DNA from 4 places in the Candidatus Pantoea multigeneris genome. Region 2 is predicted to be linked to each of the others. Evidence: predicted binding sites of a transcription regulator. Region 2 holds the regulator's gene; each other region holds the start of a gene.
The links. The regulator PurR, encoded in region 2, represses purine synthesis genes. The targets are predictions, from matches to a motif close to CANGCAAACGTTTGCNTG.

Region 1 (7,454 bases), on a different contig from region 2:
AGACCCCGGTAATGATGAAGGAGTCTGCTTACGGCATCGGCTGTACCACCTGGGAAGTCATGTGGCGCATCGTGTTGCCGTTCACCAAGAATGGCGTGATTGGTGGTGTGATGCTGGGATTAGGCCGCGCGTTGGGTGAAACCATGGCCGTGACCTTTATCATCGGTAACACCTACCAGCTCGATAACGCTTCGCTCTACATGCCAGGCAACAGTATTACCTCTGCGCTGGCGAATGAGTTTGCTGAAGCAGAATCTGGCGTGCACGTGGCTGCGCTGATGGAGCTGGGTCTGATCCTGTTTGTGATTACCTTTATCGTTCTGGCGATTTCGAAGCTGATGATTTTACGCCTGGCGAAAAGTGAAGGAGCGCGCTCATGACAACAATTGAGATACAGGCGCGGGCGGAACTGGAAGCTTCACGCCGTAAAATGCAGTCCTGGCGCAGTACCAAAAACAAAATTGCGCTAACGCTGTCTCTGCTGACCATGGCTTTTGGCCTGTTCTGGCTGGTGTGGATCCTCTTTACCACCGTCACCAAAGGTATTGATGGTCTGAGCCTGTCACTGTTTACCGAATCGACCCCGCCGCCCAATACGGCGGGTGGTGGCCTGGCGAATGCCCTGGCTGGTAGCGGCTTGCTGATCTTCTGGTCAACCTTCTTTGGTACGCCGTTGGGGATTATGGCGGGTGTGTATCTGGCGGAGTATGGTCGCAAATCGGCGCTGGCTGAGGTGATCCGTTTCATCAATGACATCTTGCTCTCAGCGCCTTCGATTGTGGTTGGTCTGTTCGTCTACACCCTGGTGGTAGCGCAGATGCAGCACTTCTCCGGCTGGGCGGGCGTGGTAGCGCTGGCGCTGTTACAGATCCCGATCGTGATTCGTACCACCGAGAATATGTTGCGCCTGGTGCCCGACAGTATGCGTGAAGCTGCGTATGCCTTAGGCACACCGAAATGGAAGATGATCTCTGCGATTACGCTGAAAGCCTCGGTCTCCGGAATTATTACCGGTGTTCTGCTGGCAGTTGCGCGTATTGCCGGTGAAACCGCACCGCTGCTGTTTACTGCGCTGTCGAACCAGTTCTGGAGCACCGACATGATGCAGCCAATTGCCAACCTGCCGGTCACCATCTTCAAGTTCGCGATGAGCCCGTTTGCCGAGTGGCAAAGTCTGGCGTGGGCGGGGGTGCTGATTATCACCCTGTGCGTGTTACTGCTGAACATTTTGGCACGCGTTGTGTTCTCCAAAGGCAAACACTAATTTTTGCGGCGCGGCCCCTGGCGGCGCTGCCCAACAGAGATGAGCAAAGAGTATGGCAACGACATCTTCCGGTAAAATTCAGGTACGCAATCTGAACTTCCATTACGGGAAATTCCATGCGCTGAAAAGTATTAATCTGGATATCGCGAAAAATCAGGTCACGGCGTTTATCGGCCCATCTGGCTGTGGTAAATCCACCCTGCTGCGCACCTTTAACAAAATGTACTCGCTCTACCCGGAGCAGCGTGCAGAAGGTGAAATTCTGCTGGATGGTGAAAACATTCTCGCCTCCAGCCAGGATATCGCCCTGTTGCGCGCCCGTGTTGGCATGGTTTTCCAGAAGCCGACACCGTTTCCAATGTCGATTTATGACAACATTGCCTTTGGCGTCCGCCTGTTTGAGAAACTCTCACGTGCCGATATGGATGAGCGTGTGCAGTGGGCGCTGACCAAAGCGGCTTTGTGGAATGAAACCAAAGACAAGCTTCATCAGAGTGGCTACAGTCTCTCTGGCGGTCAGCAACAGCGTCTGTGTATCGCGCGCGGCATCGCTATTCGTCCTGAAGTGCTGCTACTGGACGAACCTTGCTCAGCACTTGACCCGATCTCCACCGGACGTATTGAAGAACTGATTACCGAGTTGAAACAGGACTACACCGTGGTTATTGTGACGCACAACATGCAGCAGGCTGCTCGTTGTTCCGACCACACGGCGTTTATGTATCTTGGTGAGCTGATTGAATTCAGCGATACCGATACCCTGTTCACCAAACCGGCACAAAAACAGACCGAAGACTACATCACTGGCCGTTACGGCTGATTGGGCAGGAGAGAATCATGGATAATTTAAATCTGAATAAACACATCTCCGGCCAGTTCAATGCCGAGCTGGAACATATCCGCACCCAGGTGATGATCATGGGCGGAATGGTGGAGCAGCAACTGACGGATGCCATCACCGCAATGCACAACATGGATGCTGAGCTGGCGAAGCGCGTGATCGAAGGTGACCAGAAGGTCAACATGATGGAGGTGGAAATTGATGAAGCCTGCGTCCGCATCATCGCTAAGCGTCAGCCAACGGCGGTCGACTTGCGTCTGGTGATGGCGATCATCAAAACCATCTCTGAACTGGAACGTATCGGTGACGTGGCTGAGAAAATCAGCCGCACCGCGCTGGAGAAATTCAGCCAGCAGCATCAGCCGCTGTTAGTCAGCCTGGAGTTCCTGGGCCGTCACACCGTACAGATGCTTCACGATGTGCTGGATGCGTTTGCCCGTATGGATCTGAATGCGGCTATCGAAATCTATCGCGAAGATAAAAAAGTGGATGCGGAGTACGAAGGCATTGTGCGTCAGCTCATGACCTACATGATGGAAGATCCACGCACGATCCCGAGTGTCCTGACCGCGTTGTTCTGCGCCCGCGCCATTGAGCGTATCGGTGACCGCTGCCAGAACATCTGCGAAATCATCTTCTACTTCGTTAAGGGCCAGGATTTCCGTCACGTGGGCGGAGACAAACTGGACCAGCTGTTAGCCGGTGAAGACGGCCACAGCAAACCTGCCTGAGTGCTCTGGCTGCCCGTTGCGAAACGGGCAGCGCATTAAAGAATATCCCAACCGTGTTGTCGCCACAGTGCTGGTAGCTGAGCCAAGTCGGTAAAGCGCGTCACCAGCGGATGATCCAGCGCCGGATTATGCGCATCAGCGCAGTAGTAATAGACCGGAATACCGGCCGCGATCCCGGCACGCGCGCCCGCCTCAGAGTCATCCACCAGAATGCACTGCTCAATCGCAACGTCCATCTTTTCTGCCGCGTGATACATCAGTTCGGGATCGGGTTTCCAGTGGTTGATGTCGTAGCCGCTAAACAACCGACCTTCAAACCACGGCAGCAGGCCGGTTAACCCCAGTGAGTGTTGCATCTTCTTGACCGTACCGTTTGAAACCACGCACATCGGGATTTTTATCTGTGCAATCAGCTGTTTTGCGCCGGGGATCTCAGCCAGGCTGAGATCAAACAGCCGTGCGACTTCTGCACGATAAGTGGTTTCAACTTCCTCTACGGGGAGGGTGCGCTGATGCTCTGCCGCCACATCACGAATAATATCGTACAGCTTTACCCCTTTGTATTTTTCAAACATCGCCTCCAGCGAAAGGGTAATACCATAGGCAGCAAAAGTGGTGACATAGGCTTCAGTGCAGAGACGCTCACTGTCTACCAGGGTGCCGTCACAGTCGAAAAATACGCAGGCTACAGACATTCAACGCTATCCTCTTCAATTTATGGACACTTAACCTTAACTCTTTATGCACCGAATGCGAACCGGCGTAAACGGTTGCGAAAAATCGTTGTATTGCGGGGGTAAAGTCGTCAGGATACGCGCCGTTAATTTTTTCGACCGGAAACAAGGTATGAGTCACTCCCCTGGCCTGTTGCAGCGCCTGTTTAAGCTGCAGGAACATGGCACCACCGTGCGCACTGAGGTGATTGCCGGTTTTACGACTTTCCTGACGATGGTGTATATCGTCTTCGTCAATCCACAAATCCTTGGCGTCGCCGGGATGGATACTCAGGCGGTGTTTGTCACAACCTGTTTGATCGCGGCGGCTGGCAGTATTTTAATGGGCGTTGTGGCGAATCTGCCGGTTGCGCTGGCACCTGCCATGGGGCTGAATGCCTTCTTCGCTTTCGTGGTGGTGGGGGCGATGGGCTACTCATGGCAAATCGGCATGGGCGCGATTTTCTGGGGTGCGCTCGGACTGCTGATCCTGACACTGCTGCGTGTGCGCTACTGGATGATTGCCAATATCCCGCTTAGCCTGCGCGTGGGTATCACCGCCGGTATTGGCCTGTTTATCGCCATGATGGGGCTGAAAAATGCCGGTATCATTGTGCCAAACCCTGACACTATCGTTGCGGTGGGCCATCTGACTTCGCACAGTGTCCTGCTGGGCGCTCTGGGCTTCTTTATTATTGCGATCCTCGCCTCCCGACAAATTCATGCGGCGGTGTTGATTTCGATGGTGGTGACCACTGCGATTGGTTGGATGATCGGCGATGTGAAGTTTACCGGGCTGTTTTCTCTGCCACCGGCAGTGGGTTCCATTGTGGGCCAGGCCGATCTGAAAGGCGCTCTGAACGTGAGCATGGCGGGGATCATTTTCTCCTTTATGTTGGTCAATCTGTTTGACTCATCAGGCACGCTGATTGGCGTTACCGATAAAGCCGGTCTGACCGATGAGAAAGGCACCTTCCCACGCATGAAACAGGCACTGTTTGTGGATAGCGTGAGTTCAGTGGGTGGCGCGTTTGTCGGCACATCTTCTGTCACCGCTTACATTGAAAGTTCTTCTGGCGTGGCGATCGGTGGACGTACTGGCCTGATGGCGGTGGTAACCGGCCTGCTGTTCCTGCTGGTGATGTTCCTGTCACCGCTGGCGGCCATGGTGCCGGGCTATGCGGCGGCTGGCGCATTGATCTATGTTGGCGTACTGATGAGTGCCAGCCTGGCGCGCGTGCGCTGGGATGACCTGACTGAAGCGGTGCCGGCCTTTGTCACTGCCGTGATGATGCCGTTCAGTTTCTCGATTACTGAAGGCATTGCGTTGGGCTTTATTGCATGGTGTGTGATGAAGCTGGGGACAGGCCGCTGGCGTGAAACCAGCCCGTGCGTGGCGCTAGTGGCGCTGTTGTTTGTGCTGAAAATCGTGTTTATTGACGCCCACTAAAGCTTCACAGTTCCTGTGGCAGGCTGGTTAGCCGCAGGGCACGCGGTCCAATATTGGGCCGCGTCATCTCCACGTCCCGCAGATCCTGCCATCCTCGTTCCTGACTCCACTCCCATAAATGCAGCCACTGCGTCGCAGGTGACAGCGCACAAGACCACACCAGCATGGGTTCAGCATCGCAAATGGCTTGAATATCGGGATTGAGGGTTGAACGCAGGCGACCGGCAGCCGGATGCAGGCGCAGCAGATTCATGGCATTTTGCTGATCGCCGCCGATTTTCAGGATGCTCTGGCGTAAGGTCCAGATTTGCGTCACGGCTTCCATAAAATCCTGTTGCGCGTTGATCCAGGCAATTTCACCCGAGGTGAGGCTCTGCATCAGTTGGGCCTGAGACTGACGGCTGTGCGCCCGTACGATCTCCATATCCAGGCCCGCCTTTCCCCCTTCATCTGCCAGCAAGACGCCAACAACATTACCCGCATAGGCAATACTGAAATCCGGAAGCATCGTGTCAGCAAAGGCGGGTTTGCCACAGTGTGTGACGATTAACGGCGGAAGTTGATCAATGCCATAGATGCGCAGCATGAGCTGTGCCAGCAACATTCTGGCCGCAAGAAAACGGCTGCGCCGCTTGTCGGGTAGGCGGTTGGCGCTGTCGATTACGGTTTGCGGGACGTTCAGTGCCTCGCCAGGCAGGTCGTTGCTACCCATCCAACGTACAAAATGACCAGCCATCTGTCGCTCCGTGAAAATGGTCAGAAAATCATCACAGGCATTGTAAGAATTTTCTGGCGCGATTGCACTCCCCCTCGCTTGTATCCGCTTCACTTTCAGAATCAATGAGCAAAACCGTACCAATATTTGCGCGATACGGGAAAGCTTAGCGTTTTTTTCATCGTCTCCCCCGTAGCGCTCGATGTCGTGTATGATTCTCGTTCACGGGAAATTTATTGATAATAGTGTCACGCACGGGTGGCATTTTGCGGAGTTGCTATGTCTGTTTTAACTGGTTCAAAATTACCACCAATCTCTCTGGATGAGTTTCGTCACGGTATGCGTCGCCTGACCGCAGGTGTGTCTCTGGTCACGACGGAGCACCGGGGCGAGAAACACGGCCTGATCGCAACGTCGGTTAGCTCACTGACCGCTGAGCCACCAAGCTTACTGGTGTGTGTAAATCGGAGCTCCTCCAGCCATGACCCTATTACGGGCTCGGGTGTGTTTGCCGTTAACGTGCTGGCAAGCCATCATGATGATATTTGTGCTCAGTTCAGCCAGTCTGCTCGCCGTGCAGATCGTTTTCAGAGTGGTGAATGGCACGCCCTGAAAACCGGCGTACCTGCGCTAAAAGATGCGCTGGTCACGTTTGACTGCCAGTTGGAAAAGATTGTTGAGTGGAGCACCCACAGCATTCTGCTGGCGCATATTGTGGGCATTCATCTGTTGGACGGTGAGCTGGACCCAATGGTTTACTTCAACAGCGGTTTCCATACGCTTAAGCCATAACCGGTCAACCAACCCTATCACAGGTATAGGGTTGGTCCTCTCCCCCGTCAGGCAGTCGCTAACGGGTTTAGGCTACTTATCAGGCGAATTTTGCTGCTTCGTCGAAGCTCAGGCGTGGTAAACGGTCGTGTAGTTTGCTGCTCTCGCCGTAGCCCAGGTTAATCAGCAGGTTTACTTTGTATTTCGTGCCTGCGAAAAATGCTTCATTTACTTTTGCCGGATCGAAGCCGGACATCGGACCTGCATCCAGGCCCAGTGAACGTGCGGCCAAAATCAGGTAGCCCGCCTGCAAGCTGCTGTTGCGCAGCGCGGTCGTTTCCGCAAAGGCTGGGCTGCCGGTGAACCAGCTACGCGCATCTGCATGTGGGAACAGCGTTGGCAGTTGCTCATAGAACTCTTCATCCCAGGCGACGATCACGGTAGCAGGAGCGGCAAGGGTCTTTTCAAGATTGCCCGCTGACAGCGCCGGTGCCAGCTTCTGTTTCCCTTCCTGCGAAGTGACAAACACAAAACGTGCCGGTAAGCAGTTGGCAGAAGTTGGGCCGAGAATCGTCAACTGATAAAGCTGTTCCAGCAGCGCTTTATCGATCGGTTTGTTCTGCCAGTAGCTATGGGTACGGGCGTTGTTAAACAGGGCATCAAGGGCGACGTTATCGAGCGGTGTACTCATCTTTCTCTCCTTTGAGCAGGCATCAGTGTGAGCCTGAAATTAACCAGTCTTGAGTTTAAAACATGACCTTGACCGTTATACTGCAACCGTCGCTGCACGCCAAATAACATAAGGGCAAAAGCAGTGATGACAGAGAAGAGAGTGCTGCAGTTTATCCCCACAAAGGGATAAAGAGGGGCTTATCCCTACAAGGGGATAAAATAGAAAATATCCCCACAAAGGGATAAAATGCGCTATTGTTGTTTTTATCTACACCACGCGGTCATTTAAGCATCCGA
Region 2 (7,454 bases):
TCGCAGTCTGAGCAACCTGCGCCAAAATGACCGGAATAGCTAAAGCGAGCAACTGTCGTGCTTCTGTTAAATACTTCTGCACTTAAACACCTGTTGTTATGAGGAATATTGAAAAAACGGGAAACCACAAGGAAAACGCGGCTTAGTGTAACTGGCAGCGGGAAGTTCGCCAATCTTTGCCGGCGTTTCGCTGTGGATGGCCTCTAATGCTAAGGCCGTGCTGCGCTAAGCTGTGATAAACTAACGCAAACTTCGCAGAGGCTATAGCTATGTTTACCGGTATTGTGCAGGGCACCGCAAAGATCGTATCAATAGAAGAAAAAGAGCTGTTTCGTACCCACGTGGCTGAATTGCCGGAAGAATTATTGCCTGGCCTGGCGCTGGGGGCTTCCGTTGCCCACAACGGTTGCTGCCTGACGGTCACCGCCATCGAAGGCAATCGCGTTAGCTTTGATTTAATCAAAGAGACGCTGCGTGTGACCAATCTCGGCGATATCCAAACCGGCGATGTGGTGAACATTGAGCGTGCAGCCAAATTCAGTGATGAGATTGGCGGCCACTTGATGTCTGGACACATTATGACCACGGCTGAAGTGTGCAAAATTATCCAGTCAGAAAATAACCGTGAAGTGTGGTTCAAGCCACTGGATGCTTCACAGATGAAATACATTTTGCATAAAGGTTTTGTGGGCATTGATGGTATCAGCCTGACCGTGGGCGATGTGACCAGGACCAAATTCTGTGTTCATCTGATCCCGGAAACCCTGGAGCGCACCACGCTGGGCAGCAAAAAGCTGGGACATCGCGTAAATATTGAGATCGATCCCCATACGCAAGCAATTGTTGAAACCGTAGAACGCGTATTAGCACAGCGGGAAGCCGCGGCTCTGGCAGCAGCGCAAGCAGCTCAGGACGAGCAAGAGGAAGAGTAATTCTGTGAACTGCGGTGGCCGGTGCCACCGCAGTAACTACTATCGCGCGACGCGCAATCCACCCTCTACGCCACGGCTAAATACCACTTGCCATAGCTGAATATCCCTGGCACGGAAGGCACCGGCGCAGGCATTCAGGTAGTAGGAGAACATGCGTTTAAAACGATCGCCATATTTCTCTTCCAGCTGTTCCCAACTGGCAATAAAGCGATCATACCAGGCCATCAGCGTAATATCATAATCGGCACCGAAGTTGTGCCAGTCTTCCATGATAAAGTGGGGTTCACTGGCTTCCGCAATATGACGGACGGATGGCAGGCATCCATTAGGGAAGATATATTTGTCGATCCACGGATCTACATTCATATCTGTCCTGACTGAACCGATAGTATGCAGCAGGAAAATACCGTCGGGTTTCAAATTTTTATCAGCAACATCAAAGTAGGTGGCGTAGTTTTTAGGCCCTACGTGTTCAAACATGCCGACGGAAACAATGCGATCAAATTGCTGATTCAGGTCGCGATAATCCTGCAACAAAATAGTGACGTCCAGACCTTCGCAACGTTGCTGCGCCAGCTTCTGCTGTTCCGCCGAAATAGTGACACCGTAAACGCTCACGCCATAATTACGGGCAGCAAATTCCGCTAATCCGCCCCAGCCACAGCCGATATCCAGCAGGCTCATGCCCGGTTGCAACTCCAGCTTACGGCAGATCATGTCTAGCTTAGCGTGTTGTGCGTCTTCCAGCGTTTCTGCGCTATCCCAGTAACCGCAGGAATATTGCATGAAGCGATCGAGCATCAGTGTAAAGAGGTCATTACCTAAATCGTAATGCTCTTTTCCAACAATCCAGGCACGTTTTTTGGATTGCAGGTTAGTTAAGCGCGCAGCAGCGATGCGCAGGGTATCTTTAAAATGGCGCGGCAGTTGCTGATCCAGTTTATGTTTTAACACATGGTGAAAAAACATATCGAGGCGTTCGCACTCCCACCATCCGTCCATATAGCTTTCGCCAAGGCCTAGCGACCCTTCCTGTAATACCCGCTTGAAGAAATCAGGGTGTTTCACCTGAATATCCCAGGGACGCGTACCATTAATTTCAATATCTGCCTTGCTCAGTAATTCATGGGCAATACGAAACCAATGGTTCTCTTCGAGGCTCACTTCTTCTATACACGATGAACTCATAGCATCTCCATCACACCTGTCCGGTCTTACCTGAGAAAAAGAATAGTCAATTTCTCGAAGCTTGTGAGAAAACTCACGGAATATTCCGTTCGCTTGAAATCCGGCGTTTTACAGAGGATTGATTCTGTGAAATGTCGTCTGAAACTCAGGGTACTGAAAAAAAAGCACAAGCCATCACGGCGACAGTGTCGCGCGCAAATGTGTCACTCATGTTATTGTTTTGTTAAGAACTTAATGGCCCAAGCGAGTATATGCTCACCTGGGTCAATATTCAACGGATTAATGTTAGCGTGCTAACCAATCCGTATCAGGGGTTATCTTCGCAGGCAGGAGAGGAAGAAACAATGTCAGAACGTGCGTTTAGCGGGCGCTGCCAGAGGTAGCCGAATGCGGCGATAACCACCGTGGCCGTCATGACCCAGGTGGTGGTACTCAGTGCCTCAACCAGCCCTGCGGAGACAATCAAGCTGGCGATAAAACAGAGCCCAAGTTGCAGCGCGTTCTGTAGCGCCGCTGCTTTGCCACTGGCTTGTGGGAAAGGCATGAGTGCGCGCGTCACCACCAGCGGATAAATGGCACCGTTTGCCATCGCCATGCCGCAGAAAGGCAATAACAGTGCGGTCAGGCTATCACCCATCCATTTTCCTGCTGCCAGCAGCAGCAAAATACTGACCGCATAGATGACGAGCAGGCGCGGCAGTAACAGCTGATCCGGGAACCGGTTCAGAAGGGCGCGACAGCCAAAACCACCAATCAGAAAGGCAACCGTCTGCGGCAAATAGCTCAAGCCAATGGCGGCGGGACTTAAACCGAGGTCTGCGAGAATAAACGGGGAGCCCGTCAGCCACGCAAAGAAACTCGCTGAACAGGCAGAATAGATAACGACATTTCCGCTGTAGGTGCGGTTAGCCAGCAGCGCAAAAAATCCGGGCTGCTTTTCCGTTACGTTGCGTGCCACCGGCTTAGTGGTGATGCGCAACGTAGCCAGCATGAGCACCAGGGCGATAACCGCCAGCACGGCGAAGATAGCGCGCCAGTTAAAGTGATCGAGCAACCAGGCACCCAGCAGCGGGGCCAGCGCAGGAGAGAGCGCCACCAGCGGCATAATCGTGGCGAACACTTTACCGGTTTGTGACTGGTCATAACGGTCCACCACCAGTGCCTGCCAGCTGATCGCTGCCGCACAAACGCCTACCGCCTGAACAAAGCGCAGCACCAGCAACATCTCGCCGCTCTGTACCCACAGCATACCGGCACAGCCCAGCGCAAACAGACCCAGTCCCGCTAACAGTACCGGACGGCGGCCGAGGCGATCGGACAGCGGTCCCCATACCAACTGGGCGCAGGCGAATCCAGCCAGGAACAGGCTTAAGCTCGCGCTAATAATACCCGGCGTGGTACTCAGGCTGGTTTGCATGGCAGAAAACGCGGGGAGGTACATATCCGTTGCCAGAAAGCCCAGCATACTAAGCACGGCGAGATAGAGCATAAATCCTTTTGACGACAACATAACAGGCTCATGGTTAATTCACACAGGCGGCAAGTGTAAAAGAGTGCAGCCGGGAGTGTGAAACGTTAATATTTGCAGGTTGCTGTGAAAATAATTGAAGGCAAGCTTATGTGGTCAGAATATGCACTTGAAGTGGTGGACGCGGTCGCGCGCAATGGCAGTTTCAGTGCGGCGGCACAGGAATTACATCGCGTCCCCTCTGCCGTCAGCTATACGATCAGGCAGTTGGAAACCTGGCTGGCCGTACCGCTGTTCGAACGTCAGCACCGCGATGTTGTATTAACGCCAGCGGGTGCGCATTTTGTCTCAGAAGGTCGTGAGGTCATCAAAAAAATGCAAGCCACTCGCCGCCAGTGTCAGCAGCTAGCCAACGGCTGGAGAGGGCGCTTTACGGTGGCCGTGGACAGCATCGTCAAACCCCACCGCGTCAGGCAAATGGTGCTGGATTTCTATCGTGCTTTTCCAGATATGGAACTTGCCGTGCAGTATGAAGTATTTAACGGTGTCTGGGATGCCCTGGCTGATGGGCGTGCCGATGCGGCCATTGGTGCCACTCAGGCTGTTCCGGTAGGAGGGCGTTTTGCCTGGCGCGATATGGGCGCACTGAACTGGCGCTGTGTGGTCGCAACCGACCACCCGTTAACACAAGTGGCCGAACCTGATGAAGACGCGCTACGTGCGTGGCCGTCACTGGTGATTGAGGATACCTCACGCGCGCTGCCACGCCGTATGACCTGGACCCTGGATAACCAACGTCGCCTGGTGGCACCGGACTGGCAAACAGGCCTGGCCTGTACGCAAGCGGGATTGTGTGTGGCGATGACGCCGGGCCATCTGGCGCAGCCGCTGTTGCAGCAGGGACAGTTGCAGGAGCTGAAATTACCGCAGGCGTTTCCAGACAGCCCCTGTTTTGTCACCTGGGCCGAGCAAAGTGCGTCACCGGCGTTGGCATGGTTGCTGACGTATTTGGGTGACAGCCACACCCTGAATCAGGAGTGGCTGAGTGAAGACTGTCCGGATTAACGGCGATAATCGCGGAACGGTCCATCGGCGACGGAACGGCGTTCAATTAATGTCGGATTCACTTCAATGGTCTGAGAGTCTTCACGTTTACTGGTGATGCGATCCAACAGCATATCCAGCGCTTTTTCACCTAACTCAGATTTTGGCTGATGTACGGTAGTGAGCGCTGGCGTGTAATAACGCGCGTTGCGCAAATTATCATAGCCAATCACGGAGATATCCTGCGGCACGCGCAGCCCCAGCTCATCGGCGGCGCAAATTGCGCCCATTGCCATGGCATCTCCGCCGCAGAACACCGCCGTAGGGCGCTGTTTTTGTGCCAGAATCTGCTGCATGGCGAGATAGCCCGATTCGGTTTCGAAATCCCCTTGCACAATCCACTCATCACGGATCGCCACGCCTGCTTCCTGTAGTGCCTTAACAAACCCGGCATGACGACCACCCCCGGTGTTACGTGCCATCTGTCCAGGGATCGCGCCAATATCACGGTGGCCGCGTTCAATCAGATAGCGACCGACCATATAACCGCCCTGGAAGGCGTTATCTAATACGGTATCGGTGAAATCGCCCTGACATTCGCCCCAGTCCATCACCACCATAGGGATATTACGGTTCTCTTCCAGCATTTTCAGGAGATCGTCCGGGTATTCCGAACACATCACCAGCAGGCCGTCTACGCGCTTTTGCGCCATCATTGACAGGTAGGCGCGCTGCTTATTCAGGTCATTGTGTGCATTACCCAAAATAAGGGTATAGCCCTTGTCGAAGCAGTGTTTTTCAACGGCATCAATGATTTCCGCGAAGTAAGGTGCTTCGCTTGAGGTCGCTAACAGGCCCAACGTCTTGGTGTGATTCACCTTCAGGCTACGTGCGACCGCGCTTGGGGAGTAATGCAGCGCTTTAATGGCTTCCCATACTGCATTGCGGGTCTCTTCAGCCACAAAGCGTGTTTTATTGATGACGTGCGAAACGGTGGTGGTTGAGACGCCCGCGCGTTTTGCCACATCTTTAATTGTTGCCATGTAAACCGGACTCCAATGCTTATCCTAATGTATTGATAAACATAATGTTAAACGTTTGCGTGCGCAGGGTGAAATTTGCGGAAATCCAACTGCCTTTTGACCACTATTTTGCCGCCAGAGTGTGACTTGGCGTGGGTAGGGTGGGCGGTGAAAAAACGCTGTTGCGCAACGAAGAAGGGGATTCTAGCAAGACACAGCAAAGATGACGAGATTTTTACAAGCCGCCACACGAAGCGCTAAACCAGAGGGGGCGGTGACAGCGGGGCAACCGAGGGAATCATTCACTGATGCTGTATCTGAATGCGTAGTTATCGCAGGCAAAAAAAAAGCCTGAAGGTCATCTTCAGGCTTTTTTCTCCGCAACACTCAGCGAATGGTGGTTGGGGTCATCATGCGGCGAGCACCGACATAATGGCTCTGCCAGTAATCATTACTGAGTGCGCTGATCTGAATATCTTTGCCGGTACGGGGTGACTGAATAAATTTACCGTTACCCAAATACACGCCAACGTGATCGGCCGCCCCGCGATGCGCAATGCGGAAGAAGACCAAATCCCCTTTCTGTAGCATGTCACGCTTAATCGGCGCTGCGTCGCGCAAATGGTACATCTCATTCGCGGTACGCGGGAATTTGTAATTCACCAGATCTTTATAGGCATACCAGACCAGGCCGCTGCAATCAAAACCGGTATACGGCGAGGTGCCGCCCCACTGGTAAGGTTTGCCCAACTGGCCCATTAGCTTGTTCATGGCCGTTTCACGGGCTTTCTGATAGCGCTGGCGGTGAGCATTGCTCATTTTAATCGTGGCCAGTTCAGTCGCTTTACCACGCGCACCACGCTTATGGCCGTAATATTTAACCCGTGCAGACTTAAGCTCGGCTTTCTTTTTTAATGGGGTGTGTTTTGTCAGATGCGCGGCTTTTTTAACCGGTTCGTGATGCACTTTCTCAGGCGCGGCTTTTTTACTGCGCTTAAGTTTCAGCTTTTCCATGGTTGTGGTACGGGTTTTCTTACCCGAACTTTTCACCGGGCGTCGCTTGCGGCGTTCATCTTCACGCGCACTTTTCTTCTCTGCATTATGCAAGCTGGCGTTAACCGGCTTATGCGGAGAAGCACATGCAACGTTCAAAAAAACTTGAGTAAAAGCCAGTATGAAAAGCGTAATCAGTAAACGCATAGTCCGGTTACAGGTTAAGCTGCCACGCGATATTGGCCGCGACAAAGTTAGACAAATCTGATCCTTGATCAGCACCGAAGTAATTCTAATCCAGTTTTTTTCGAAAAGGTAAGGTCTTTTTTTATTTAATTCTTACAGAGTGTGATTGTCGGAAAAACACGCAATCTCAGTAGGTTATAGCACCACAATTATGACAAAGAATGAATGAATCACCCTAAAAAAGGTGTGGCGGATATCGACTCATGAAAAATTTGAATTAACACAGATGGCGATTTGCTTTAGGGAACGCAAAATCCGGTTTTCAGTCGTGCCTGGAAATCGCTACAATAAAGAAACACGAAGTAGGGAATTGAGAGAGACATTTTATGAGCACAATTGAAAAAATTCAGCAGCAGATCAGCGAAAACCCAATCCTGCTGTATATGAAAGGTTCGCCAAAACTGCCTAGCTGTGGTTTCTCCGCCCAGGCGGTTCAGGCGTTGTCTGCCTGTGGTGAGCGCTTCGCGTATGTTGATATTCTGCAGAACCCGGATATCCGTGCTGAGCTGCCACGTTATGCTAACTGGCCGACCTTCCCACAGCTGTGGGTTGACGGTGAGC
Region 3 (7,454 bases), 390 kb from region 2:
ACCGCGATTCAGGGTGGTGCTGTAGTAGCTGGATGTCACATGGCCCAGCATCGGGACCGGCAGCGTGCGCTGTTCCGTCGCGATGATCTGTGCCCCTTCTTGTGGGATCACCTGTGGATTTTTCGGCAGCAGGCCCACCAACTGTTTACGCCCTTTCTGCTTAGTGTCTTCACGCGTCAGAGCACGTTGACCAATCCACGAGAAGGCTTTGTCATAGCCCACACACCACTGCATCCCTAAATCTTCCGGCGTCATCGAGCCGTCGGTATCCTGACCGGCAATGATAAAGCCCTTTTCTGCACGCAGAACGTGCATGGTTTCCGTGCCGTACGGCGTCAGCTGATACTTCGCGCCATGCTCAAACAGGGCTTTCCAGACGTGCAGGGCATAGTTAGCCTGAACGTTAATTTCGTACGCGAGTTCACCGGTGAACGAGATACGGAACACGCGTGCCGGTACGCCCGCCACTTTGCCCTCTTTCCAGTCCATGAATTTGAACTTCTCACGGTCGAGATCGATATCGCACACTTCTGCCAACAACTGACGCGCTTTTGGCCCGGAGATCGACATGGTGGCCCAGTGGTCGGTCACGGAGTTAAAGTACACTTCCAGATCTGGCCATTCCGTCTGCTGCCACAGTTCCAGCCACTCCAGCACGCGGGCTGCGTTGCCGGTACTGGTGGTCATCAGGAAGTGGTTCTTACTCAGGCAACTGGTGGTACCGTCATCGAAGACCATGCCGTCATCACGGCACATCAAGCCATAGCGCACGCGTCCTACCGGCAGTTTGGCCCACTTATTGGTGTAGACACGCTCCAGGAACTCACGCGCACCAGGTCCCTGAATGTCAATCTTACCTAGGGTAGACGCATCCAGAATCCCTACACCGCTGCGCACCGCGCGGCACTCACGCGCCACCGCCTGGTGGATGTTTTCACCGTTACGTGGGAAGTACCACGGACGTTTCCACTGCCCGACATCCTCAAATTCCGCCCCGTTATCCAGATGCCACTGCTGCAACGCGGTGTAACGTATCGGGTCGAACAGCTCCGCAGCGTGACGACCGGTAATCGCACCGAAGGCGACCGGCGTATAGTTCGGACGGAATGTAGTGGTACCGGTATCAGCAATCGTGCGGCCAAGGCAACGTGCCGCAATCGCCATACCGTTGATGTTACCCAGCTTGCCCTGATCGGTACCAAAGCCCATCACGGTGTAACGCTTGATATGCTCAATTGACTCAAAGCCTTCACGCGTAGCCAGTTCGATAGAGGCCGCCGTTACGTCATTTTGCAGATCAACAAACTGCTTCGGTGCACGCAATGTCGGTTTCGGGTGTGGCACCTGATACAGCGCCAGGGTTTCGCCTTCATGGCGCTGGTTGCTGACCGGCAGATCCACTTTCACGACATTGCCGCCCATATCACTGGCCGCACGTTCACCCGCTTCCAGGCCGTCACTCAAGACATCGCCCAGCGCATAGGCACCGCGTGCGCCGCCCACAATCAGCATCCCTTTCACTTTGCCGGCAACGAAACCGAGAATATCTTCACGCCACACCGGACGAGCACCGGTATGGGAAGCCAGGTGGATCACCGGGCTGTAACCGCCAGAGGAGGCCACGGTATCGCACTCCAGCGTGATCGGCTGGCCTTGAGTGGTAAAGTTGTGCAGGTTGATGCGGTCAACCAACACCTTACGTACGCGGGTCGATCCCTGTGATTCAATCACCGCACTACCGGTAATCACCCGAATGCCTTTGGCGCGTGCTTCACGGACTAAAGTGCCTTCTGGTGCGGTACGCGCATCGACAATCGCTACCACGTTAGCGCCGCTGTCATGCCAGTCTAATGCGGCACGATAGGCGTGATCGTTGCTGGTAGAGAGCACCAGTTTGGTGCCCGGCACCACGCCGTAACGCAGGATGTAGTTAGAGATAGCGCCAGCCACGAAGTTGCCTGGGATATCGTTACCGGCATACACCAGCGGGCGCTCATGGGCACCCGTGGCGAGCACCACACGTCCGGCACGCACACGGTGCATACGCGTTCTGACTGGCTTCTCACCATTTTCTCGTGGCGAAGTCGCTGCCAGATGTTCAGTACGGCGTTCCACCAGGGTCACAAAGTTCTGGTCGTGATAACCGTTTGCGGTGGTACGCGGTAATAACAGCACATTCGGCATGGCGGCCAGCGCCTGCAATGTCTCTTCGACCCAGTGAACGCTGTTCTTCCCGCCTAACGTGTCACGGCTGTCCAACAGGCTTCCGCCCATCTCTTCCTGTTCATCGGCGACAATCACCCGCACGCCACTTTTACCGGCTGCCAGCGCGGCTGCCAGTCCGGCAGGTCCGGCACCGATCACCAGCACGTCACAGTGACGGTTCATATGGTCGTAGGTGTCTGCATCGCGTTCCAGCGGGCTGCGTCCAAGGCCTGCGCCTTTGCGGATGTACTTTTCATACGTCATCCACATCGAGGCGGGTTTCATAAAGGTTTTGTAGTAGAAGCCCGGTGGCATAAAGCGACCACCGACTTTGCCTACCATGCTCATCAAATCGATTTCGACACCCGGCCAACCGTTGGTGCTGCGCGCTTCCAACCCGGCATACAGTGCCTGCTGCGTGGCACGCACGTTTGGCACCTGCTCAGATTCAGCCGCGCCCAGCTGGACTACCGCATTCGGCTCTTCTGCACCTGCGGCGACAATGCCGCGTGGACGGGAGTATTTAAAGCTGCGGTTAACGATGTTGACACCATTCGCCAGCAATGCTGACGCTAAAGTATCCCCTTCGTAACCTTCCAGCTCTTTGTTATTAAATTTAAACGTGATCGGACGTGAACGATTAATACGCCCGCCGCGTGCCAGACGATGAACCTGTTTCATACATTGCCTCCGACCAGCGCTTTATCCTGCTCAGGCTGCTTTACAGCCGTCTCTTTTTGGCGCGGCAATTCCACCACATCAGAGTGTTGCGTGTGGGACGGTTGCTCACCAATTTTATAAGTTTCAAGAATTTCGTACGTCTGGGTATTGCGCGTCATATTAAAATATTTGCGACATCCGGCTGCATGCACCCACAGCTCGTGATGAATACCGCGCGGGTTTTTGCGGAAGAATAAATAATTCCCCCACTCTTCGTCAGAACAATTTTCTGGCGATTTAGGGCGCTCAATATGCGCCTGTCCTTTAGCGTGAAACTCTTCTTCTTCGCGATATTCACCGCAGCAAGGACAATAGATATGAAACATAGGCCTCCCGTCACTCAGAATAAAATCTGAGTTAGCTCTCGCATAATATGGTTTACAGCGTTATTTAGTGCGCTACTGCGGCGGCACCATGTTCATCTACCAGCGCACCGGTATGGAAGCGGTCAATGGAGAACGGCGCTGCCAATGGATGCATTTCACGTTTCGCCAGGCTGGCGGCAAACACATGGGCGGAACCTGGCGTGGCTTTAAAGCCCCCGGTTCCCCAGCCGCAGTTGAAGTACAGCCCTTCAACGCTGGTTTTCGAGATAATCGGGCTGGCATCCGGGGTGGTATCCACAATGCCGCCCCACTGACGATTCATACGCACGCGCGAGAACGCCGGGAACATTTCTACAATGGCCTGAATGGTATGTTCGATCACCGGATAACTGCCGCGCTGTCCGTAGCCGACAAAACCATCAATACCGGCACCGATCACCAGGTCGCCTTTATCCGACTGGCTGACATAACCGTGTACGTGGTTCGACATCACTACCGTATTCACAATCGGCTTCAGCGGCTCGGAAACCAGTGCCTGCAACGGGTGTGACTCCAGCGGCAGCTGTAAACCGGCCATGTTGGCGATGACGCTGGAGTTACCCGCAACCACACAACCCACGGTTTTCGCTTCGATATCACCACGGTTGGTGTGTACGCCGTAGATTTTACCGTCGCGGATCATCAAGCCTGTGACTTCGGTCTGTTGAATCAGATCGACACCGTGTGCGTCCGCACCACGAGCGAAGCCCCAGGCCACCGCATCATGACGAGCAACACCACCGCGCGGCTGCCATGAAGCGCCAATAATCGGATAGCGCGCATTGGCGGAACAATCCAGCATCGGTTCCAGCTCTTTCACCGCACGTGCATCCAGCACTTCACCATCGATCCCGTTCAGGCGGTTGGCATTAACACGGCGTTGAATATCACGCATGTCCTGGAGGGTGTGGCCGAGGTTTAATACCCCGCGCTGGGAGAACATTACGTTATAGTTCAGATCCTGCGACAGCCCTTCCCATAATTTCAGCGAGTGCTCAAATAAATTCGCTGAGTCATCCCATAAATAGTTTGAACGAACAATGGTGGTATTACGCGCGGTATTTCCGCCGCCCAGCCAGCCTTTTTCAATCACGGCGACATTGCGAATACCAAACTCTTTAGCCAGATAATACGCCGTGCCTAAACCATGTCCGCCACCGCCGATAATAATAATATCGTAGGATTTTTTTGGCGTTGGGTTGTGCCACAGTTTCTGCCAGTTCTCATGATACGTCAGGCCATTTTTAATCAGGCCAAATCCTGAATAACGCTGCATAGTGCTCTCCCGCGAGTGTCTGTATTTACGCCGTAGCGAACTGGTGGTCGGCTACCTGCTCGGCATCGCCATAAACCGGATATTCGCTGCAAAGTTCAGCGACCTGGGCACGTACCTGCTCTTCAATCGCCTGGCTGTCTTCTTTTTTCGCCAGCACATCCAGAATGTCGCAGATCCAGTTAGCTAACTTCTCGCACTCCACCTGACCAAAACCACGGGTGGTGACGGCTGGCGTACCAATACGCAGACCGGAAGTGATAAACGGACTTTGTGGGTCGTTAGGCACCGCATTTTTGTTCACGGTAATGTGAGCACGGCCCAGTGCAGCATCCGCAGCTTTACCGGTAATGCCCTGATTAATCAGAGACACCAGGAACAGGTGGTTATCGGTCCCGCCAGACACCACATCGTAGCCACGTTTCAGGAACACATTCGCCATGGTGCGGGCGTTATCCACCACCTGCGCCTGGTAGTAAACGAAGTCCTGCTCCATCGCTTCACGGAAGGCGACAGCTTTGGCCGCAATCACGTGCATCAGTGGGCCACCCTGCTGACCAGGGAACACCGCACCGTTTAATTTTTTGTACAGCGCTTCATCACCCAGCGCGGAGAGGATCAGGCCGCCGCGTGGGCCACGCAAGGTTTTGTGGGTGGTTGTGGTCACAACGTGCGCATAAGGCAGTGGGCTTGGGTAGGCTTTTGCCGCAACCAGACCAGCAACGTGTGCCATGTCCACCATCAACCATGCGCCTACGCTGTCAGCGATTTCGCGGAAGCGTTTCCAGTCGACGATGCGTGAATAGGCAGAGAAACCGGCAATAATCAGCTTCGGCTGGTATTCCTGCGCCAGGCGGGCAACTTCTTCATAGTCGATCTCGCCGGTTTTCGGGTTGAGACCATATTGCACCGCATTGTAGTGTTTGCCAGAGACATTAGGTGCCGCGCCATGCGTCAGGTGGCCACCGTGTGCCAGCGCCATCCCGAGAATGGTTTCGCCCGGCTGAACCAGCGCCATCAGTACTGCGGTGTTTGCCTGCGCACCCGAGTGGGGTTGTACGTTAGCGAAATCGGCACCGAACAGCTCGCAAGCGCGCTGAATGGCCAGGCTTTCCACCACGTCTACGTGCTCACAGCCACCGTAGTAACGCTTGCCCGGATAGCCTTCGGCATATTTGTTGGTCAGTTGGCTACCCTGCGCCGCCATCACCGCTTTACTGGCATAGTTTTCTGACGCAATCAGCTCAATGTGGGCTTCCTGACGTTTCATTTCGCTGACAATCGCCGCGTTAAGCTGCGGATCATTATGCTGCAATTGGTTCTCACTCATCCGTTTACCCTTCAATATTGATTAGTTGACCCGACAGCTCTCAGCAAGCCCGGAAGATATCCGGATTACCTCCTGCGTCTACAGTGATTGCAGCATAGCAATCCGCCTCTATTGTGACTTGAACGTTTGCGACAAGATTTTAGCCATTTTCACGTCAACACCAGTAAAAATGCGAGATTGGTCAAAAAATGAAAGGGAGATTATTTGTCTGTTTGCGCTAATCGATAAGAAAAGGTTATTGCTGGATGGGCTATCAGAAGACAGCCTGATGGGGCTGTCAGCAGAGGGGAAACAGGGGGAAGAAAAACTGGCTACCGTCTGAGCATAGCCATTACGCCAGCAATGAACAGTGGCTTATCACCACTTTGTGGCGTGGCTATCAATATGTAAAAAGAAGGGGTCGACCTGATTTTCCGCCAGCGGGCTGCCGGATTTGCGCACGCTGGAGGGCGCATAGCCAAAGTTTTCGCGGAAATGCCGGGAGAAGTGCGCTGAGTCCGCAAAGCCACAGCGCTCGCTGATGGCAGTGATACTGCGATCGGTATAGTGCAACAGCCACAGGCCATAGCGCAGCCGTAGATTGCGCGAGAAACGCTGCGGCCCTACGCCTAACTCATCCTGGAACTTGCGTTCAATATTACGCCGAGAAGTGCCGATGCGCTTCGCCAACTCCTCAACCGAGATCACTTCTCCCAGATGCTGCGAAATAATATCAATCGCACGGCGTACCAGACGATCCTCCACGCGTTCGAAAATCACCGGCTGCGGCTGCGGATGTTCACCGCGCCGTACTTCATCAATCAGCATGATGTGCAGGCTTTTCATCGCCCAGGCTTTACCCAGATGGCGCTCAATCAAATAGGCCGCCACATCCGCCGCCGCAACACCGCCTGCGCAGGTGATTAAATGTCCTTCGTCGACAAACAGCCGATCGGCCACCGGCGTAACATCCGGGAAGCGGCGGGTTAAATCGCCGTGGTGATACCAGCTGACGCAACAGCGCTTACCGGCCATCAGCCCGGCATGAATCAGGGTAAACACCCCGGTACACAAACCAATAATTGGTACATTGAGCTGTGCCGCCTGGCGCAAATATTCTACTGCGCGCTGATCGGCCTTTTCCCGCTCCTCCTGCACCCCACCAATCACCACGATATAATCAAACGCCTGCGGATCGCGCAGCGTTTTACAAGGTGAGATGATGGCACCACAGCTGGCAACCGCACTTTCACCGGAGCTGGTCATAAAGGTCCAGTTGCAGCGCAGCGGGCGGCTGCGATCGCCCTCATCCGCAGACAGGCGTAAGCAGTCCACAAACGCGGCAAAAGGCAATAAGGTAAAACGGTTAAGCAACACAAAGCCCACCGATAAAGGGCGCTGTGCTTCCGGTAGTGTCATCGCGTGTTCTCGCCAGGCGCGTTCATCTATTTCAGGGGGACTCACGCTAGCATACTCTCCCCCTGTTACTCCACTGCCCTTAGCATTCAACATAGTTAACCGCCAGCCCACCGCGTGAGGTCTCTTTGTACTTCTCGTGCATATCTGCGCCAGTGTCACGCAT
Region 4 (7,454 bases), 270 kb from region 2:
CAGCGTTTTCCGCCAGGCAGCCTGTCGCGCATTCTGCTGACCCACTACCATATGGATCACGTGCAGGGGCTGTTCGCCCTGCGCTGGGGCATTGGGCGACCCATCCCGGTGTGGGGGCCGCCGGATGAGAAGGGCTGTGATGATCTGTATAAGCATCCGGGCCTGCTGGATTTCCGCCCCTCATTAACCCCTTTCGTGCCGCACGCCTTTGGTGAATTGCAGGTGACCCCGCTGCCGCTGCAACACTCGAAGCTCACGCACGGCTATCTGTTTAACTGGCAAGGGGCGCGGCTCGCATGGCTGTGCGATACCTGCGGGCTCCCGCCTGACACCGCCGACTTCCTGCGTGGGCAGCGCATTGAACACCTGGTGATTGACTGTAATGACCCGCCACGCGAAGCGGCGGGCAATCATAACGATATTACGCGGGCACTGGCGATCATTGAGCGGCTCCAGCCACGGTTTGCCTGGCTGACCCACCTCAGTCACGAAATGGACAACTGGCTCCAGGACAACCCTTTGCCTGACAACGTACTGCCCGCACGGGATGGTATGACGCTGTCATTAGGGGTAGTTCAACCTGTCACAGTTTGATCACTGGAGTGTCATTCAGCTTTCATCCCGCTTGCCCGTAATAGGCCTCAATTTCAGACTACCGTAAACGGATGAATGAGTATGGCGCAGGCAATATTAAAAACGGCTTTTGATAACCCTCAGCCGTTTAGCCCCAGCGGGCATAAGGTGCTGTCGGTCCAGGGATTGTGCAAAGCGTATGGTGAAAACCGCGTGCTGGATGACGTCAGTTTCGATCTTCATGCGGGTGAGTTGGTGGCAGTGATTGGCCGTTCCGGCGCAGGAAAATCGACGCTGCTGCACATGTTGAATGGCACTATCAGTACCTCGCAGGGTGCCATTTACAACCTCAGTAATCGCGAACAGCCGCAGGATGTGGCCCAGTTAAACCGCAGCCAGATGCGGGCATGGCGCAGTGAGTGCGGCATGATCTTCCAGGATTTTTGTCTGGTACCCCGGTTAGATGTGATAACCAACGTGCTACTGGGACGCCTGAGCCAGACCTCGACCCTTAAGTCCTTTTTCAAAGTGTTTCCCGATACTGACCGCGCCCGTGCCATCGAACTGTTGCAGTGGATGAACATGTTACCCCAGGCGCTGCAAAGAGCGGAAAACCTCTCTGGTGGCCAGATGCAGCGCGTTGCCATCTGCCGCGCACTGATGCAGAACCCAAAAATTTTGCTGGCAGATGAGCCTGTTGCCTCTCTCGACCCGAAAAATACCAAGCGCATCATGGATGTGCTGCGTCAGGTCAGCGAGCAGGGCATCAGCGTGATGGTCAATCTGCACTCGATTGAACTGGTCAAGCAGTATTGCACCCGCGTGATCGGTATCCAGCGCGGCAAAGTCCTGTTCGACGGACATCCTTCAGACCTTACCGACAGCCTGTTACATGCGCTGTACGGTGATGAAATCAACCAGCTCCATTAACGCCTACGACAAGAGAACAACCTCGAATGAAACTGACAACATTAGCTTTATTGACTGGCGCTCTGGTGACTTTTGGCGCGCACGCAGCAGATGCTCCAAAGACCTTGAATCTGGGGATTCTGGGCGGCCAAAATGCCACCCAGCAGATTGGTGATAATCAGTGTGTGAAAGATTTCTTTGATAAAGAGCTGAATGTCGATACCAAACTCAACAACTCTTCTGACTACTCTGGGGTGATTCAGGGCCTGTTAGGTAAAAAAATCGACATGGTGCTGAGCATGTCTCCTGCTTCTTATGCTTCTGTTTACCTCCAGGATCCAAAAGCGGTGGACGTTGTGGGCCTGGTGGTTGATGACAAAGATCAGTCGCGCGGTTATCACTCGGTGGTGATTGTTAAAGCCGACAGCCCGTATAAAAAGCTGGAAGATCTGAAAGGTAAATCGTTTGGTATGGCGGATCCTGATTCAACCTCAGGCTTCCTGATGCCTAACCAGGCGTTTAAGAAAGAGTTTGGTGGCAGCGTAGACGATAAATACAAAGGCACGTTCTCCAGCGTAACCTTCTCAGGCGGCCACGAGCAGGACATTCTCGGCGTCTTAAATGGTCAGTTTGAAGGCGCGGTGACCTGGACTTCACTGGTGGGTGACTACAACAAGGGATACACCTCAGGCGCTTTCACACGCATGATGCGTATGGACCAGCCTGACCTGATGAAAAAAATCCGCATTATCTGGTCTTCACCGCTGATCCCTAACGGCCCGATTCTGGTGAGCAATAACCTGCCACCGGCATTCAAAGCGAAGCTGGTTCAGGCGATTAAAGATCTGGATAAGAACGATCACGCATGCTTCATGAAAGCCGTGGGCGGCGCACAGCATATCGGCCCTGCGACCGTGGCGGATTATCAGAACATCATTGATATGAAGCGTGACCTGATGAAAGACAGCCGCAGCTAATTTCCTACTCCCTTTCCCTCACCCCAACCCTCTCCCGTAAACGGGAGAGGGAGCTGAGTGGTGCATGCATCTGCCCCCTCTCCCAGTTGTGGGAGAGGGCTAGGGTGAGGGGACCTTAAAACCAGAGAAGACACTCTTGACTGATTTCGAACGCTATTACCAACGTATCCGTAGCCAGCAGAAACGTGATTCTCTGCTGTGGTCGTTACTGCTGGTGGCCCTGTACCTGGCGGCGGGGAAGGTGGCGGAGTTCAATCTCCTCACCATTTGGCAATCATTGCCGCACTTTTTTGATTACCTGTATGAAATCATGCCGGTCTTGCATCTGCCGCTGCTGTTTGCCGATGGCAAAACGGAAGGCTCACTGGCCTACTGGGGCTATCGCCTGCATTTCCAACTGCCGCTGATTTGGGAAACCATCCAACTGGCGCTGGCTTCCACCATCATTTCCGTCTTTATCGCGGGCATACTCGCATTTTTCGCGGCCGATAATACCCAATCCCCACCAGGCCTTCGGTTCGCCATTCGCTCTCTGGTGGCTTTTCTGCGTACCATGCCGGAACTGGCGTGGGCGGTAATGTTCGTCATGGCGTTTGGCATTGGTGCGATTCCGGGATTTTTGGCTTTAGCGCTGCACACCGTAGGCAGCCTGACCAAGCTGTTTTATGAAGCGATCGAAAGCGCGTCTGACAAGCCGGTGCGTGGGCTGGCTGCCTGTGGTGCCTCACGTCTGCAACGGATGCGCTTTGCCTTTTGGCCGCAGGTGAAACCGCTGTTTCTCTCCTACAGCTTTATGCGCCTTGAAATCAACTTCCGCTCATCGACCATTCTCGGGCTGGTGGGAGCAGGGGGCATCGGTCAGGAGCTGATGACCAATATCAAACTCGACCGTTTTGATCAGGTGAGCATCACCATGCTGCTGATCATAATTGTGGTTTCACTGCTGGATACGCTGTCTGGCTGGTTACGCCGTCGCGTAGTTGAGGGTTAAACAATGATGACGCTGGTTCCCGATCTCGACAAAATTAAGCAGGAGCATGCCGCACTGTTCAGCGCGCAGTCGCGCTATCTGCGCCGCCTGGCCATAGTGGCATTAGCGATTGCCGTCTACTATCTGCTGTTCTTTCTCTATTTCGGCATTCCGTGGGCGCGCGCTGCGCAAGGTATGGAGCAGCTCGGGCACTATTTTGTCCGCATGTTTATCTGGCAGGATGTCGCCAACTGGCCGTTTGCTTATTACTTCTCGCAGATCGGTATCACCCTGGCGATCGTCTTCTCCGGGACCCTTACCGCCTCACTGCTGGCGTTGCCCCTCTCGTTTTTTGCGGCACGCAACGTGATGCATGAGCCTGCTTTGCGCCCAGTGGCTTTAGTGGTGCGGCGTCTGCTGGATATTTTACGCGGCATCGATATGGCGATTTGGGGGCTGATTTTCGTGCGTGCGGTGGGTATGGGGCCACTGGCTGGGGCGTTGGCGATCATCATGCAGGACGTTGGCCTGCTGGGGAAACTGTATGCCGAAGGCCATGAAGCGGTAGAGCGTTCCCCCAGTCGTGGACTTGGGGCGGTGGGCGCAAACAGCCTGCAAAAGCACCGTTTCGGCATTTTTACCCAGTCATTCCCCAGTTTTCTTGCCCTGAGCCTGTATCAGATTGAGTCCAATACCCGTTCGGCAGCGGTGTTAGGGTTTGTGGGTGCGGGCGGTGTCGGGCTGGTCTATGCCGAGAACATGCGGTTATGGAACTGGGATGTCGTCACCTTCATTACCTTAGTGCTGGTGGTGGTGGTCATGACGATGGACGTGATCTCCAGTCGTCTGCGCAAGCGCTACATTACCGGTAAGCCGGTGCCGTTATGGCAACCGCAAAGCGTTGATTAAAAAACCCTCCCATTACGTAGCACGCAGGTCAAAACGGCCTGCGTGATTACGCTCTCAGCCCGACGCAAACGATTAAATCCGTTGCACATTTACCGGGCGATGCACCATAATCGCGCTTTCATTTGGTTCAGAGGATTCTGAATCAGGATACGCAACCGTTTTCGTTGCAAACGCTGTAATGGCATAGCGCTTGCTATGCTATCAGGGAGTTATACCGGGAGAGTCGCAACGGACAGCAGCGCTGACCCCATGATGTGGGTTCTCCCCGCGCGATAGCCGAGGCGAGCATACCGTCCCGGCGTCGTTTTTTAGCGCAAAACAATAATGCGTATGCATATTCCCTATTGGCAAGAGAGAAAGCACCTGTGTGCCGTCTCCTCGAATGAGAGATGATGATGTTAGATAAACTATTCCAGCTTAAAGCGCACAACACCACGGTGCGTACTGAAGTGATTGCCGGGCTGACCACCTTCCTGGCGATGGCGTATATCCTGTTTGTGAACCCGTCGATCCTGAGCGCAACCGGGATGGATAAAGGGTCGGTGTTTGTCGCGACCTGTCTCGCGGCGGCGATTGGCTCGCTGTTGATGGGCTTAATTGCCAACTATCCGATCGCGCTGGCACCGGGTATGGGCCTGAATGCCTTCTTTACCTACACTGTGGTGCTGCACATGGGCTACAGCTGGCAGATCGCGCTGGGTGCGGTATTCCTCTCCGCTGTGCTGTTCTTCGCCCTGTCGATTTTCAAAATTCGTGAATGGATTATTGCCAGTATCCCACTGCCACTGCGTGCCGGCATTGCCGCAGGCATAGGTCTGTTCCTGGCGCTGATTGCCCTGGAAGGTGCGGGTGTGGTGGTAGATAACCCAGCGACCCTGGTCGGTATGGGCGATCTCACCAAGCCGGGTCCACTGATGGCGATCCTCGGTTTCCTGATCATTGTGGTACTGGAAGCACGTCGCGTGACTGGCGCGGTGTTGATCGGTATTCTGGCGATTACCATTCTGTCGATGCTGCTGGGCCTGACCCCGTTTGCGGGCGTGTTCTCTGCTCCGCCTTCACTGGCACCGACTTTCTTGCAACTGGACATTAAAGGCGCCCTGAACGTTGGCCTGGTGAGTGTGGTGTTTGCCTTCCTGTTTGTGGACGTGTTCGATAATACCGGCACCCTGCTGGGTGTGACCAAACGTGCAGGACTGGCGGATGAGCAGGGCAACCTGCCAAAAATGGGCCGTGCTCTGGTAGCAGACAGTGCGGCTGCGCTGTTCGGTTCACTGTTAGGCACCTCAACCACCACCAGCTACGTAGAATCTGCTGCCGGTGTGAGTGCCGGTGGTCGTACTGGTCTGACAGCGGTAGTCGTGGCGATTCTGTTCCTGCTGAGCCTGTTCTTCTCGCCGCTGGCCTCTAGCGTACCTGCTTATGCGACCGCGCCTGCACTGCTGTTTGTGGCAGTGCTGATGACTTCCGGTCTGGCCGAAATCGACTGGAAAGATATCACCACCGCAGCGCCAGTGACCGTCACCGCATTGACCATGCCACTGACCTACTCGATTGCTAACGGTATCGCTTTCGGTTTCATTACCTGGACCGTGGTTAAATTGCTGACCGGCCGCCTGAAAGAGATCAACATTGCGCTGGTGATTTTATCGCTGCTGTTTGTGATTAAGCTGGGTTGGTTGAGCGCCTGATTCGCCGCTCCTCCCGCGTTTCAAGAAACCGAATGCCCTCTGGGTGTTCGGTTTTTTTTTGCGCTGAGGTGAATGCCTACACGATGACGATTTTCCACCGTCCATCCATACGCCCTTCGGGAAGAATAGATGGACGGCCAGCCCGACTAATTAACTCAACGGAACGGGGGTTCGTTGAAGGTACGCAGTTTGCGTGAGTGCAGCTTGTCCCCCTCGGCGCGCAGCAGTTCTACCGCACGAATACCGATTTGCAAATGCTCGGAAATCGCGCCTTCATAGAACCGATTTGCCTGGCCGGGCAGCTTGATCTCGCCGTGTAGCGGTTTGTCCGATACGCACAGCAAAGTGCCGTAAGGGACGCGGAAGCGATAGCCCTGAGCGGCAATGGTGGCGCTCTCCATATCCACGGCGACCGCGCGGCTCAAATTAAAGCGCAGGGCAGAGGCGGAGTAGCGCAGTTCCCAGTTGCGGTCGTCGGTGGTGACGACCGTACCGGTACGCAGCCGCTGTTTGACCTCTTCGCCGGGCATACCGCTGACGGCTTTGGTGGCGTCATACAGGGCGCGCTGGACTTCTGCGATACTCGGCACGGGGATATCCGGCGGCAATACGCTGTCCAGAACGTGATCGTCACGCAGATAAGCATGGGCCAGCACATAATCGCCGATGGTCTGGCTTTCGCGCAGGCCACCGCAGTGACCAATCATCAGCCAGGCATTCGGGCGCAGCACCGCCAGGTGATCGCAGATGGTTTTCGCATTCGACGGTCCAACGCCAATATTGATCAGCGTAATCCCGCGACGGCCAGGGGCGGTGAGGTGCCAGGCAGGCATCTGGTGTTTTTTCCATGCCAGGTCAGAAAGCATTGCATCGCTGTCTGGGGTAGCCGGATCAATCACCACCTGACCGGCGCACACCAGGCTGTCATAGGGGGTTGCGGGATCGCGTACCTGCTCAATCGCCCAACTGACAAACTCGTCAACGTAGCGGGTGTAGTTGGTAAACAGCACAAACGGCTGGAAATATTGCACTTCAGTGCCGGTGTAGTGACGCAGACGCGCCAGAGAGAAATCGGTGCGCAAAGCATCAAAATGGCACAGCGGGAATTCAGTATCAGGATGGAACAGACCATCCGCCGTCTCGTCCCCAATCAACGACAGTTCCGTGGTGGGGAAGTGGCGAGCGATACCCGCGCTCATGGTGCGGTCCAGCGTCAGGTCGGAGCCGTCTATCACGTACGGGTAGGGGATCTCCTGCTTAGAAGGGCCAACGCTAATTTCGATCTGGTACTCTTTTTCCAGCATCGCTAACTGCTCGCTGAGATAAGGACGTAACAGTTTAGGGCGCGTCAGTGTGGTGCTGTAACTGCCCGTATGCGTGAACCGCCCCCAGGCGCGGGTACGGTTCTGCTGCGGGCCTTCCCCT

Region 1: a site for PurR is predicted at 3,596-3,613, ahead of F3J40_RS23135 (NCS2 family permease). Genes of this name have one in related genera too.
Region 3: a site for PurR is predicted at 6,009-6,026, ahead of glyA (serine hydroxymethyltransferase). Genes of this name have one in related genera too.
Region 4: a site for PurR is predicted at 4,487-4,504, ahead of F3J40_RS01610 (NCS2 family permease). Genes of this name have one in related genera too.

What each region holds. Positions count from the first base shown of each region.
Region 1 covers NZ_VWXF01000015.1:69,349-76,802, reverse strand. The annotation lists gene pstC (phosphate ABC transporter permease PstC) at 1-380, shown strand, start outside; gene pstA (phosphate ABC transporter permease PstA) at 377-1,264, shown strand; gene pstB (phosphate ABC transporter ATP-binding protein PstB) at 1,317-2,084, shown strand; gene phoU (phosphate signaling complex protein PhoU) at 2,102-2,836, shown strand; gene yieH (6-phosphogluconate phosphatase) at 2,872-3,531, opposite strand; gene F3J40_RS23135 (NCS2 family permease) at 3,683-4,999, shown strand; gene F3J40_RS23130 (4'-phosphopantetheinyl transferase family protein) at 5,004-5,735, opposite strand; gene F3J40_RS23125 (flavin reductase family protein) at 5,994-6,506, shown strand; gene F3J40_RS23120 (malonic semialdehyde reductase) at 6,586-7,176, opposite strand.
Region 2 covers NZ_VWXF01000001.1:59,962-67,415, reverse strand. The annotation lists gene F3J40_RS00305 (MATE family efflux transporter) at 1-82, opposite strand, end outside; gene F3J40_RS00300 (riboflavin synthase subunit alpha) at 270-932, shown strand; gene cfa (cyclopropane fatty acyl phospholipid synthase) at 972-2,120, opposite strand; gene punC (purine nucleoside transporter PunC) at 2,428-3,630, opposite strand; gene punR (DNA-binding transcriptional activator PunR) at 3,739-4,653, shown strand; gene purR (HTH-type transcriptional repressor PurR) at 4,650-5,675, opposite strand; gene F3J40_RS00275 (C40 family peptidase) at 6,042-6,854, opposite strand; gene F3J40_RS00270 (Grx4 family monothiol glutaredoxin) at 7,220-7,454, shown strand, end outside.
Region 3 covers NZ_VWXF01000001.1:447,978-455,431, forward strand. The annotation lists gene F3J40_RS02100 (sarcosine oxidase subunit alpha family protein) at 1-2,886, opposite strand, end outside; gene F3J40_RS02105 (sarcosine oxidase subunit delta) at 2,883-3,251, opposite strand; gene F3J40_RS02110 (sarcosine oxidase subunit beta family protein) at 3,316-4,566, opposite strand; gene glyA (serine hydroxymethyltransferase) at 4,592-5,893, opposite strand; gene F3J40_RS02120 (GlxA family transcriptional regulator) at 6,251-7,336, opposite strand; gene F3J40_RS02125 (L-serine ammonia-lyase) at 7,371-7,454, opposite strand, start outside.
Region 4 covers NZ_VWXF01000001.1:328,900-336,353, reverse strand. The annotation lists gene phnP (phosphonate metabolism protein PhnP) at 1-594, shown strand, start outside; gene phnC (phosphonate ABC transporter ATP-binding protein) at 676-1,503, shown strand; gene phnD (phosphonate ABC transporter substrate-binding protein) at 1,530-2,459, shown strand; gene phnE (phosphonate ABC transporter, permease protein PhnE) at 2,596-3,450, shown strand; gene phnE (phosphonate ABC transporter, permease protein PhnE) at 3,454-4,338, shown strand; gene F3J40_RS01610 (NCS2 family permease) at 4,731-6,029, shown strand; gene F3J40_RS01605 (AMP nucleosidase) at 6,185-7,454, opposite strand, start outside.